4 regions of the Shewanella sp. MTB7 genome follow, and region 2 is predicted to be linked to each of the others. Evidence: predicted binding sites of a transcription regulator. Region 2 holds the regulator's gene; each other region holds the start of a gene.
What was found. Region 2 encodes sigma-54, which starts transcription at its own class of promoters, with help from an activator protein. Its sites were predicted from a motif close to GTTGGCACGNNNNTNGNNT; they were not measured.

Region 1 (3,180 bases), 1.7 Mb from region 2:
GGTTCCCATGCCTCCCTCACCGAGCATCTCGGTGAGCGTATAATTGTCTGAGATAAATTCAGGCAGTTTAGGCGGGAGTGAGGGAACGTTGTGCTTCAAGAGATTAATACTCCTTAATAGTTCAATGGATTATTGGAGTTTCGTTTCATATTGCACTTGAGTATCTACTGATGAAAGCTTATTCGTTTGATGCAAGCCACACTCAAGTTTATGGCCCTTATAAATATTAAAATGGGTGCTGCCAAAGCGAATTTTTCCTGCCTGTCTTTGAATTATATATTCGGCGTCATTAACATTAATGCTGTCACTGAACTGTTTTCTGGCTCTATGGATTTGAATATTAAGATGATGGATCTCTATTCCCAGATCTTTCACGAGTTGCTCAGCATACACCCAGCCCTGTTCTGACTCATCTAACCCCTGTTCAGCACTTAATGAACGGTATCTGGCTAAATTCAGGGTTAAATAGTGATGACTTCGTACATGGAGATCTAAGATTGATTCAGGGGTATGCACTTTTAGTTGTGATACCTCTTCATCTAAACTCAGATAAAAATCGAAAGTGATATCTTCAAGGGTTAATTGTGAGGCTTGCAGCGCTTGGGTTAATGGCTCCAGATGGCTAAGGTGTAGTTGCCACTTCTGCTGTTGAAATTCGATTATTTCATCTTCTGCCAGTGTGCAGCTGTCATCGGTTTCACAGTCAATCGATGACACTTTCCATGTCTCCATTTTTCTGTCGCGAAATAGCGCCAGTTCAGGGTTTTCTTGAGGGAGAAGATTATACTCTCCAAGTGTGATGGCTTGCTCAAGATGCTTGCTGTCTTGGCTTGTGCAAGGAATAAGAAGATCGGCTGGAGCGTCAACACTCTCTAAGCGATACTCTTGATTATCCAGAGAGGCAAAGTTGATTTTATCCCCTGCTTTGAGAGGATATCGTTTATTGCTAAAGATTTTTATCTTATTCAGCCAACAGCCGTTAGTGCTGATATCCCTAATGGACCAAATGCCATTATTCCACTCTATGATTGCATGGATTTTTGAGATATCAGGTTGACTGATTAATGTATTAACGGAATAAGCTAACCGTCCAAAGCTGTGGTGAGCATAGAGATAAATTTTGGAACTTGATACTGGATCAATAATATACGCCATAAAACAACTCCCTTTTATTTTTAAATAAAGTCCGATTTTATTTAAAATAAAGGTTAACCCTGAATAACCTTTACACCTTGAAATTATAGCTATCTATTGTACGGATTTCGAATGATAGACACAGGCTTATTATTTCAATTATTCATCTTAACGCGTTAAAAAATTCAAGGCTAGTGTTTGAAACTACAGTGAAAGAATTAAATTTTATATTTATTTGTAAATTTGCACCAAAACAAGGCGATAGCACTTAAATTGCTCATTATTTTTGCTGTGATTTTATTTATCATTTTGATTTTTAACGACTAAATGTTTGGCATGACTGCTGCAATGCTACGGACATAGGGATAATTGTTAGAGGTTGGGTAGATATGTTGTTTGGTCGCAAAAAAAGAAAACCGATTGTTATACCAAGCAAGCAAGTAAAAGAGTGGAAATACACCACTTGTAATTACTGTTCTACGGGGTGCTCTATAGAGATTGGCTTAGATGAGCAACAAAAAATCGTCACCACAAGAGGACATGCTGGCGCGGATGTTAACCGCGGTAAGTTGTGCATAAAAGGAATACTCGAGCATGAGCTATTTGAAAGTCCGGGCAGAGGAACTGAACCACTGATCCGAGACAAACATTTCGATAGTTTCAAATCTACATCTTGGGATCATGCTTTAGATACCACGGCGGCTCAGATAAAGCGGATCCAACAACAATATGGTCGTGACTCTTTTGCTATCGTGTCGTCAGGTCAGTTGTTAACTGAGGAGTTTTATACCTTAGGTAAGCTGGCTCGCGGTGTGATAGGCACCAATAACTATGATGGCAACACGACCTTGTGTATGGCATCAGCGGTAAGTGGCTATAAACGCTCATTTGGGGCTGACGGGCCACCGGGCTGTTATGATGATTTTGAACATACTCACTGTCTAATGGCGTTTGGTTCAAACCTTCCTGAACAACACCCCATTATCTATTGGCGACTTAAAGAAGCCCTTGAAAAACGTCATTTCCCCTTAATCGTGGTCGATCCTCGCGTGACCATGTTAGCGCAATTTGCCGATATTCATCTGCCTATTACGCCGGGCACGGATTGCGTGTTAATTAACGCCATGATGTACGTCATCATCAATGAAGGCTTACAAGATCAAGCCTACATTGATGCCCATACCCAAGGCTTTAATGAGGTAAAGGCACTCGTTCAGGACTATAACCCTAAGTCTGCACAGCATGTCTGCGGAATTGATGAAGATACCATACGTAACGTGGCACGCATTTATGCAAAAGCTCCTACAGCCATGAGTATTTGGACCATGGGAATTAATCAGTCAACCCATGGTTCTGATGGCGTTGCCAATATCAACAACCTCAATATGGTGACCGGTAATATTGGTAAGCCCGGTGGAACGAGCTTGTCAATAACGGGTCAGTGTAATGCCATGGGGACGCGGGAGTGGTCATCGTGTTCGGGGCTGCCAGGTTACCGCTATCTAGAGAATGAAGCCGATCGCAATGAGATCGCTGACTTTTGGGGAATCGATGCAGATTTTTTCCCTAAAAAACGTGGTCTTGCCGAGACGGATATCTTCCCAGCGATAGAAACCGGCGAGATAAAAGGCCTGTGGATTGTCGCTACCAACCCCATGACTTCGATGCCCAACACGGCACGAATTCGCAAAGCGTTGGAGAAGTTAGACTTCTTGGTTATTCAAGATGTTTATCAAGATGTTGAAACCAATCAATATGCTCACGTGTATTTGCCAGCTTCGGTGTGGGCCGAAAAGGAGGGCACTCACACCAACACTGAGCGTAGGGTTAACCTTATTAGTAATGTCTTGCCACCCTATAAAAACTCAAAGCCAGATTTTTGGATCTTTAATCAGATGGCTAAGCGTTTTGATAATGGCCAGAGGGTTCATTTTCCTGAATCGCCCCAAGAGGCATTTGAGGAGATGAAATACCTTTCTAAGGGCAAGATGGCCAATGGTCAGCCAAGAAATCTGGATATTTCAGGGATGACCTACGCTAAAATTT
Region 2 (3,180 bases):
GATTAAATGAGCTCTTTGACGTTAAAGGCTGTAAACCTAGCGAAAAGCTATAAGAACCGTGCCGTAGTACAAGATGTCAGCTTAACCGTCAAAACCGGCCAAATTGTTGGTCTACTTGGACCTAATGGTGCAGGGAAGACCACCACTTTTTACATGGTCGTAGGGCTAGTTCAAAGTGATAAAGGGCGGATCTTTATTAATGATGATGATCTCACCCTAGATCCTATGCATCTGCGTGCTCGTAAAGGCATAGGCTACTTGCCCCAAGAAGCAAGCATCTTTAGAAAGTTATCGGTCAGAGATAATATTATGGCCGTACTGGAAACTCGAGATGAACTTGATAAAAATGCACGAGAAGAGCAACTAGAACATCTACTGGAAGAGTTTCATATTACTCATATTCGAGATAGTCAAGGAATGTCGCTTTCCGGCGGCGAACGTCGACGTGTAGAGATAGCAAGAGCATTAGCCGCGAACCCAAAGTTTATTTTACTCGATGAACCTTTTGCTGGCGTCGATCCTATCTCGGTCATCGACATTAAAAAAATCATTTTACAGCTCAAGAGTCGCGGTCTTGGAGTGCTTATTACTGATCACAACGTGAGGGAAACATTAGACGTTTGTGAGCATGCTTATATCGTGAGTCATGGAAATTTAATTGCCGAAGGAACACCCGCAGAAATCTTAGACAATCAGCAAGTACGAGCGGTGTACTTAGGAGAACAATTCAAGCTATAGTTAATCTAGGGAATGATTTCCCCCCTAGAAAATGGATATGATACATCGATATTACTCATTCTAATGAAGTGTATTTAGGAAGCGAAGACTTCCAAAATAACTCCAGCAGGCTTTCTCATTTTAATAAGTACAAAGAAGGGAATAGCAGTACATGAAAGCGTCACTCCAGCTCAAAATGGGTCAACACTTAACCATGACTCCACAGCTTCAGCAGGCCATACGTCTGTTGCAGCTATCGTCACTGGAACTGCAACAGGAGATCCAACAAGCACTAGACTCCAACCCTCTACTTGAGTTGGATGAAGAGCAGGTCGACGCAACAGCTGACAATAGCGATGCCAAGATAAATGATGAAACAGATTTCAGTGCTTCCGCTGAAACTGTCGTCGAAAAAGACAGTTCGACATTGGAAACTTCCGAGGCCTTAGCACAAGATTCTATGCCTGAAGATCTGCCTATGGATACCACTTGGGATGAAGTCTATACGGCAAGCCCTAATTCAGCTTCGGGTGCAATGCGAGACGACGATCTCCCCTTTCAAGGTGAAACCAGTGAAGGTTTATTTGAGCATCTTGAGTGGCAAAAGAATTTAACCCCATTTTCAGATAACGATCTCGCCATTGCTACCGCCATTATTGATGCGGTCGATGAACGTGGTTACCTGACACAAAATACTGACGATATTTTAGAGGCTATGGGCGATCCCGAAATTGAACTCGATGAAGTGGAAGCTGTACTTAAACGTATTCAACATTTTGACCCTATTGGAGTCGCAGCACGCGATCTCAGCGAATGTCTTTTCATCCAGCTCGCTCAATACGCTAGCACAACGCCTCATATTGATAACGCCAGACTGTTAATCAAAGAACACCTGGATCTTATCGCCGGCCGAGACTTCCGTCTCTTAATGCGTAAAACCAAACTAAAAGAGGATGAGTTAAGGCAAGCAATAGAGTTGATTCAAACCTTGAATCCCCGTCCAGGACTCGCCATAACACCAAACCGTGATGAATATGTGATCCCTGATGTCACAGTGACCAAGAAAAAAGGTCGTTGGATAGTTGAACTAAATCCAGATTACTTACCCAAAATAAATGTAAACCAACATTATGCATCCATGGCCCGCAGCACTAAAAGTCAGGCAGACAGTCAGTTTATTCGTGGACACTTGCAGGAAGCTAAGTGGTTTATCAAGAGTTTAGAAAGTCGTAGCGATACTTTACTTAAAGTTTCGAACTGCATTGTTAAGTTTCAACAAGGCTTCTTTGAATACGGTGAAGAAGCGATGAAGCCTATGGTGTTAAATGACATCGCTGAAGAGGTCGAGATGCATGAATCGACCATTTCACGTGTCACAACCCAAAAATATATGCACACCCCAAGAGGTATTTTTGAACTGAAATACTTCTTCTCAAGTCATGTGGGTACCGACGACGGTGGCGAATGTTCATCAACCGCAATTCGCGCCTTTATTAAGAAGCTAGTTGCTGCAGAAAACCAACAGAAACCATTAAGTGACAGTAAGATGGCACTACTGTTAGCTGAACAAGGCATTAAAGTAGCGAGAAGAACCATAGCCAAGTACCGTGAGGCTTTGCTCATACCACCATCAAATCAAAGAAAGAGCTTATAGAATATTTTTGAAAATTAAGATATTAATATGTTGAGGTTAAACATTGTGACGTTAGTCAGATACCTAAATATGCAATGTAAACCTCTAATCGACGAGCGTGCTTTCAAACACAATCGAGTCCGGAGGAGTATTTCTATGCAAATTAACGTAACAGGTCATCATATCGAAATCACAACATCTCTTCGTCAGTATGTTGAAGAAAAATTTTCAAAGCTTGAACGACATTTCGATCAGATCAATAATGTGCACGTTATTTTAAATGTTCAGAAAATGCAGCAAATAGCAGAAGCTAAACTTCATCTTGTTGGTGGAGAGGTTTTTGCTATGTCAGAACATGCTGACATGTATGCCGCAATCGACTCCCTGATAAATAAGCTCGACCGTCAGGTTATTAAACATAAAGAGAAGCAAATAAAACACTAACGATGGAATTAAGCACTATCCTGCAGCCGGAATGTACAACTTGCGCCACTCCGGGCAGTAAGAAAAAGGTACTGGAACTTATAAGCGATCTTGCCGCTGTCCAGTACCCTAACCTTTCCTCTCAAGAGATTTTTGAAAGTCTTTTAGCCAGAGAGAAAATGGGCAGCACAGGTATAGGTAACGGCATAGCCATTCCACATGGAAGGTTAGCCAATATTAGTCAACCCGTTGCGGTACTCATAAAGTGCGAGGAGCCAATTGCTTTCGACTCTATTGATAAACAGCCGGTAGATATATTATTTGCACTATTAGTTCCAGCTGATCAATGTGAGCAGCATTTAAGTACCTTATCTGCTATGGCAGAAAAGCTTAATGACAAACTAATT
Region 3 (3,180 bases), 3.1 Mb from region 2:
GCATGAGTCATTTGATATGGTGATAAGCGATGTACAGATGCAAGGCGTTGGCGGTTTAGGTTTACTTAATTATCTTCAGCAGCACCATACACAAGTGCCTATGTTATTGATGACTGCTTATGCCACGATTGATAATGCAGTTAATGCTATTAAGCTAGGTGCAGTTGATTATTTAGCAAAACCATTCTCACCTGAAGTTCTATTAAATCAAGTGTCTCGATACTTAAAACCTAAATCATGTCAAGGGCAACCTATTGTTGCCGATGAAAAGAGTTTAGCTTTGTTGTCGTTAGCTCAAAAAGTAGCGGCATCTGATGCCTCTGTAATGATAATGGGCCCTAGTGGTTCAGGTAAAGAGGTGCTAGCTCGCTTTATTCATCAAAATAGTAGTCGGGCTGAACAGCCGTTTGTGGCAATTAACTGTGCTGCGATCCCAGAAAATATGCTTGAAGCGACTCTTTTTGGTTATGAAAAAGGGGCTTTTACGGGGGCTTATCAGGCTTGCCCTGGGAAATTTGAACAAGCTCAAGGAGGAACCTTACTGCTAGATGAAATTTCTGAGATGGAGTTAGGACTTCAGGCTAAACTGCTACGTGTTTTACAGGAGCGGGAAGTCGAACGTATTGGTGGGCGTAAGAACATAAAACTCGATGTAAGGGTCTTGGCAACCTCAAACCGGGATCTCAAGTCGTTGGCGGCTTCAGGTGAGTTTAGAGAAGATCTCTATTACAGGATCAATGTTTTCCCTTTGACCTGGCCCTCATTAAATCAAAGACCTGCCGATATTTTGCCATTGGCCAGACATCTGTTGTCAAAACATGCCATCACATCTGGCTTAGCTGAAACTCCAGTGTTGGAAGAGAGTGCTGCACGTCGTTTGTTGACTCATCGATGGCCCGGAAATGTCAGAGAGTTAGATAATGTTATCCAAAGAGCATTGATCCTATTTAATGGAAGTTGCATTACTTACAAAGACATTATTCTAGATGTAGATGAAGTGATACTAACACCGGATAAAACGTTTAAAATCAATAGTCAAGAGAGCTCAGTTGAATTGGAAGCTTTAGGTGACGAGTTAAAAGCGCAGGAACATGTCATTATTCTCGAGACGTTGACTCAATGTCAGGGAAGTCGAAAACTGGTTGCTGAGAAGCTTGGAATAAGCGCGAGAACACTCAGATATAAAATGGCTAAAATGAGAGATGCTGGAATACAACTTCCTGCTTAATATACGCTAGCAGGATACGTTAAAGCCAGCCGCTAGCGACTACGGATAACGGAATAGCCTATGGCCGCACAGAACGCTGAGCTTACGGTATAATCAAAAAAAAGTAGTGTCATCTAGAGCAAAATCAAAGAATTGATCTTGCTCTTTTTATTTTTAGTAACATTTATCCAAGCTTTAAGTTCTTAACCGTAAACGCCAGCGTTCCGTTATCCGTCAACGCAGCGTCAATTTTTGCTTTGAATATATTGGCTAATTTATTGCATGGTCATTATCAAGATTCATTTTTGTCAACTATCTGTCAATACCCTAACCGTTAGTCGACTATTTGGGAGAAACCTATGCAAATCGGAGCAAACTCTTTACTACAAGAGATGAAGTCACTTAGTGGTGAAATTCCTACAGGTAGTATCAGCACCCAAATTTCACAGCAGGTAAGGAGTACTTCAGGAAGTGATTTTGCTGCGTTGCTATCTCAAGCAGTAGGTCATGTTGGCGAGTTGCAGGCAAATTCAGGTGAGCTTTCCACTAGACTAGATATGGGAGACACTCGGGTTTCACTGTCTGACACCGTTATCGCGCGCGAGAAAGCCAGTGTTGCTTTCGAAGCCACTGTTCAAGTTAGAAATAAACTAGTAGAAGCGTATAAAGAGATCATGAGTATGCCTGTGTAATACATTGCAACATTTAGTTTTATTACATTTCGTTGGTATTTAAATTACGTAGTAAATAATAGACAAGCAGGGATCTATTTTGAGCACAGATATGGTTGTAGGTACAAACTCTACGCTAACAAGCAATGACGTTGCCGGTGGGGTACAAGAAGAGAATAAGTCTGGTGGACTTGGGTCTTTTGGCGGAGCAGATATGTTGCGCCAGCTGACTATGATTCTTGCGCTTGCTATCTGTCTTGCCGTTGCTGTGTTTGTGATGTTATTGGCACAAGAATCTGAATTTAGGCCATTGGGGAAAATGGCAACTGAAGATATGATTCAGGTGCTCGATGTGCTGGATAAGAATAAAGTTGCTTATAAGATTGAAGGAGATGTAGTCAAAGTTCCGGAAGAGATGTTTCAAGATGTCAAATTGATGCTTAGCAGAGAGGGTGTTGATAACTCTCCCAGTGCGAATGATTACCTGAGCCAGGACAGTGGATTTGGTGTTAGTCAACGCATGGAGCAAGCAAGGCTAAAACACAGTCAAGAACAGAATTTAGCGAGAGTCATTGAGGAGCTTAGAAGTGTCACTCGTGCAAAAGTGATATTGGCCATACCTAAAGAAAATGTGTTTGCAAGAAACCGTGCAAAACCAAGTGCAACCGTGGTGGTCACTTCTCGTCGTAGTGGTTTAGGTCAAGAGGAAGTCGATTCAATCGTCGATATCGTTGCTTCTGCGGTTCAAGGGTTAGAGCCAACACGAGTAACCGTTACCGATTCCAATGGCCGTCTGCTCAACTCTGGTAGTCAGGATGGTGTGTCTGCACGAGCCAGGCGTGAACTAGAGCTTGTTCAACAAAAAGAATCTGAGTACAGGTACAAGATTGAATCCATTTTAATGCCAATACTTGGTCCAGAAAACTTTACTTCACAAGTCGATGTAAATATGGACTTTACTGCCGTTGAACAAACGGCAAAACGGTACAATCCAGATTTACCTGCACTGCGTAGTGAGATGACTGTTGAGAATAGTTCTAATGCCGGAACTAGCGGCGGTATTCCCGGGGCGTTGAGTAATCAACCACCAATGGAAGCGAATATTCCTCAAGATGCATTGGCAGATCAGGCCAATCAAGCTGACAAAAATTCAGGTTCTATTCATAAAGAAGCGACTAGAAATTTTGAGTTAGACACTATTATAAGTCATACCAGACAACAAATTGGAGTGGTAAGGCGAGTAAGTGTATCAGTTGCTATAGATTTTAAATCAGGTCCAGCTGCTGAAGATGGTCAAGTGAG
Region 4 (3,180 bases), 1.1 Mb from region 2:
TGGATCACCCAGGAATTTGGCATCGCATTAAATTGATGTGGCAGAATTTAAAAAGATCCTAGGCTCTAGGTCCTAGGATCTACTATTTAAAGATGATCCCAAGAGATATTCGATACAATACGACACTCATCACAGCGAAAATGAAACATATCTAGTAAAGGTTCATCTAAGAGCCACTCTTTGTTACCACAACGTGGACAAGGTCGTTGTTTCTCAGAGATTAAGCTGTCTCCACCTACGCGATAAAGGTAGTAGTAAGTTGAGATGTTAGTCTGAAATTCAATTCTTCCTCTGATATCCCAACCACGGCGGAAAAGATCACTGTTAGTTGAGGTAAGTTCTTCTAAAGCAGCAAATTCTGCTTTAGTACCCGCAGCCATCTGTAGCTCATCACAGGCTTGCCACTCGGTCTGCCAACGGATAACACGTTTATGGTCGCCGTTAAAGGTTGCAGGTAACTGATAGAGTGGGATGGGTTGCAGTGTGTCACCATTTCGCACTGGTGAACACATATGTACATAACTGGTGTAGATGAGCTGCCAACTCGGCTTTTCAAAACTGCTACTTTCTGAATTGATATCTTGACCTATATATTTATCTCTTGGGGCTAGCAACTTGGCATGTGTTAGTTCATTCAATGCTGCGTTCACCCAAGGACTGTTAAAACGTTTGGCCAGACTACTTTTTTCTGGCATTAACAGCCTAACTCTAAAGTCACCATCATTGAAAGCAATGGCAAACTCTCTTCCTAATACCTGCCCGTTGGCTCGATAAGCTTCCAGAAGCCCATTTATCGCTTTTTCAGCAGAGGTCATAGTAGTGTCGTCAAAACACTCAAATCGTAGTTCTACAACGTGCATTATTTTTGAACCTTATGGTCTATTTCTAACTGAGATATTCTAATGTTAAGCTGTTGATAAATATCTTTTAGTTGTTTAATTTCTTGCTTAAGTTTATCAAGTTCAGATATCTCTTGTGTATTTTCTGGTTGAAGTAAATGAGTGTCGGGAGTTTGTATTTGCGCGATTGACTCCAGAGACATTGATTTAAACTGTTGCAAACCTTGGATAAGTATGGGCAATGGAACACTGTTCCCCAGTTTTGTTTTTATTAAGACCAGGCTAGGCTGCTTTCCTGTACTTGCTACTGATTTTGCAGCTGCTAACACATGTTCTAAAGGACTCATCATTGGTTATTTTTCTCAATAGCTAGCTTAAAAGACTAATAAAAATATTTGCTAAAAAACAAAGTCAATAAAAACAAGTAGATATATTCTGGCCTGTTACTTGCTTTAAAGCATCTTATCTATAATAAAGAAACAGGAAGTCATAGTGAAAACAAATTTAATTGGTTTAGTGTTCGTAGGGGTCGCAAGTTTAGGCTTAAGCGGTTGTGTTATCAACCTTGGTGAGAGCGATTCAGGCTGGAACAGTTGGGAGCAAACTCAGTCGGCTAACCGTGATAATCTAACGAAATTAAACCTAGGTATGAGCCAAGATCAAGTTAAAGTATTGATGGGAGATGCGGATTTTTATGAGGCTTATATTCAGAACGAGAAAGAGGTGCATGTGCTTTTTTATCGAACCCAGCGAACTAAGGAAGATGGTAAGACTACAAAAGATGAATGCACTCCTGTAGTCATCAGTAATAATGCCGTTGTTGGTTGGGGTGAGAAGGCCTACATCAGTATTTGAGTTACCTTCTGATTAAGGCGTCTAAATGGTCAATAAGTTCAGACCATTGGGCGTCCTCGTCTATCGCCTCTCGCAAAAAACTTTTTTGTGACTCACTCCAAAAAACCGCCTGACTAATTAACACATTTTTTGGGATCTGATTGTCCGCTATAAACTTGTCGATATTTTCTTCACTGCTGTCTATGCCTAGTTGATCAAATAAATGACTAAGATCTTGTGGTGTCGTATCCATTGACTGCTCCTTATGGCGGTATCACAAAGCTAAATAGCTAATACTTATTATGGATCAAACTTGAACAAAAGAGATTTTTTTAACAGTGCTTCTGATTAATATTTACACTGTCAATTTGACTTGATACATTGGTAGGTAATTGATTTAGATCAAAGGTTACCAATTAATGAATAATGAAGATAACGCATTACTAGAAGCTTATCGAGCAGTATATCTCACAGCCGAAGATTTACGGGTTGCGGCATCAATACTCTATAACGCCTATCATGATGATCCCTTCTTTATAGATTCATTGTATGCTGGTGATTTGGCTATGTACGAGCAGAAGTTGAGAGGGGCAATACGCGAGGAGCTCAATGAATTATGGCAACAAGAGCAAGCATTAATTGGCTTATTCGATTTCGATAGAATGGTAGGCGTTGCTTGTATTGTGACTCAGCAAGTTCCGTTAGGTGAGTCGAGGTATTGGCATTGGCGTTTAAAGATGCTGATCAGTACAGGTTGGCAATCAACACAGGCTTTGATCAAGAAAGAGTCTTCACTATTAGAACATCTGCCGAGCCCTCGATGTGGTATTTTGCAATTTATTGCTGTTTCCCCTACAGAGCAAGGTAAGGGGCTTGGAAGTCAGTTGGTTCAAGCAACATTAAGTTGGTGTGATGAACAACCTGAGTTAGAAGGGATTGGTGTTTTTGCTAGTGAACCGAATCATGCACAGCTTTTTAGTCAACATGGGTTTATCCTTTTAGAGCCGTTGACCATAGGTAACGTTGAGGGAGAATTGTTATTTTATCGTGGTCATGATAATGACTGAGTCGTCTAAATCTGCAGGGGGAAAAGTATATTTAACCTTTAAAGCTTTTTATCCCTTTTACCTATCCCAACATCAAAACTCTACCTGTAGACGTCTTCATTATATTGGGAGCTTATCTGTACTGGTTATTTTGATTGAAACGCTTATTACCCAGCATTGGATCCAGCTCTTGTTATTGCCTTTAGTTGGCTATGGCTTTGCTTGGATCGGTCATTTTAAATTTGAGAAGAATAGACCTGTCACTTTTCAGTACCCACTCTATAGTTTGTTGGGCGATTGTATTATGTTTGCTCAGCGGATCGTTAAGTTTTTTCGTCGTTAAACTTAGTGACTTTTATCTATTGTTATTTTCTAATGTCATCAGTTTTATCCTTTGAAGATACATAGGAGTGTTTGACCGTCGGGATTAAGATAAGTTTAGGCTCTAGCGGTTATCCTAA

Region 1: HWQ47_RS16130 (molybdopterin oxidoreductase family protein) is a predicted target of sigma-54. The motif match lies at 1,465-1,483, and genes of this name have one in related genera.
Region 3: fliE (flagellar hook-basal body complex protein FliE) is a predicted target of sigma-54. The motif match lies at 1,473-1,491, and genes of this name have one in related genera.
Region 4: HWQ47_RS18825 (DUF3192 domain-containing protein) is a predicted target of sigma-54. The motif match lies at 1,274-1,292, and genes of this name have one in related genera.

The regions. Positions count from the first base shown of each region.
Region 1 covers NZ_CP085636.1:3,740,512-3,743,691, reverse strand. The annotation lists gene HWQ47_RS16140 (serine/threonine-protein kinase) at 1-99, opposite strand, end outside; gene HWQ47_RS16135 (FHA domain-containing protein) at 130-1,155, opposite strand; gene HWQ47_RS16130 (molybdopterin oxidoreductase family protein) at 1,524-3,180, shown strand, end outside.
Region 2 covers NZ_CP085636.1:5,487,992-5,491,171, forward strand. The annotation lists gene lptA (lipopolysaccharide transport periplasmic protein LptA) at 1-10, shown strand, start outside; gene lptB (LPS export ABC transporter ATP-binding protein) at 7-738, shown strand; gene HWQ47_RS23960 (RNA polymerase factor sigma-54) at 890-2,371, shown strand; gene hpf (ribosome hibernation promoting factor) at 2,507-2,794, shown strand; gene ptsN (PTS IIA-like nitrogen regulatory protein PtsN) at 2,797-3,180, shown strand, end outside.
Region 3 covers NZ_CP085636.1:2,185,485-2,188,664, forward strand. The annotation lists gene HWQ47_RS09265 (sigma-54-dependent transcriptional regulator) at 1-1,228, shown strand, start outside; gene fliE (flagellar hook-basal body complex protein FliE) at 1,567-1,899, shown strand; gene fliF (flagellar basal-body MS-ring/collar protein FliF) at 1,991-3,180, shown strand, end outside.
Region 4 covers NZ_CP085636.1:4,344,569-4,347,748, reverse strand. The annotation lists gene syd (SecY-interacting protein) at 1-62, shown strand, start outside; gene HWQ47_RS18835 (Zn-ribbon-containing protein) at 87-860, opposite strand; gene HWQ47_RS18830 (hypothetical protein) at 860-1,189, opposite strand; gene HWQ47_RS18825 (DUF3192 domain-containing protein) at 1,332-1,694, shown strand; gene HWQ47_RS18820 (DUF2789 domain-containing protein) at 1,696-1,926, opposite strand; gene HWQ47_RS18815 (GNAT family N-acetyltransferase) at 2,093-2,740, shown strand; gene HWQ47_RS18810 (Mpo1-like protein) at 2,727-3,062, shown strand.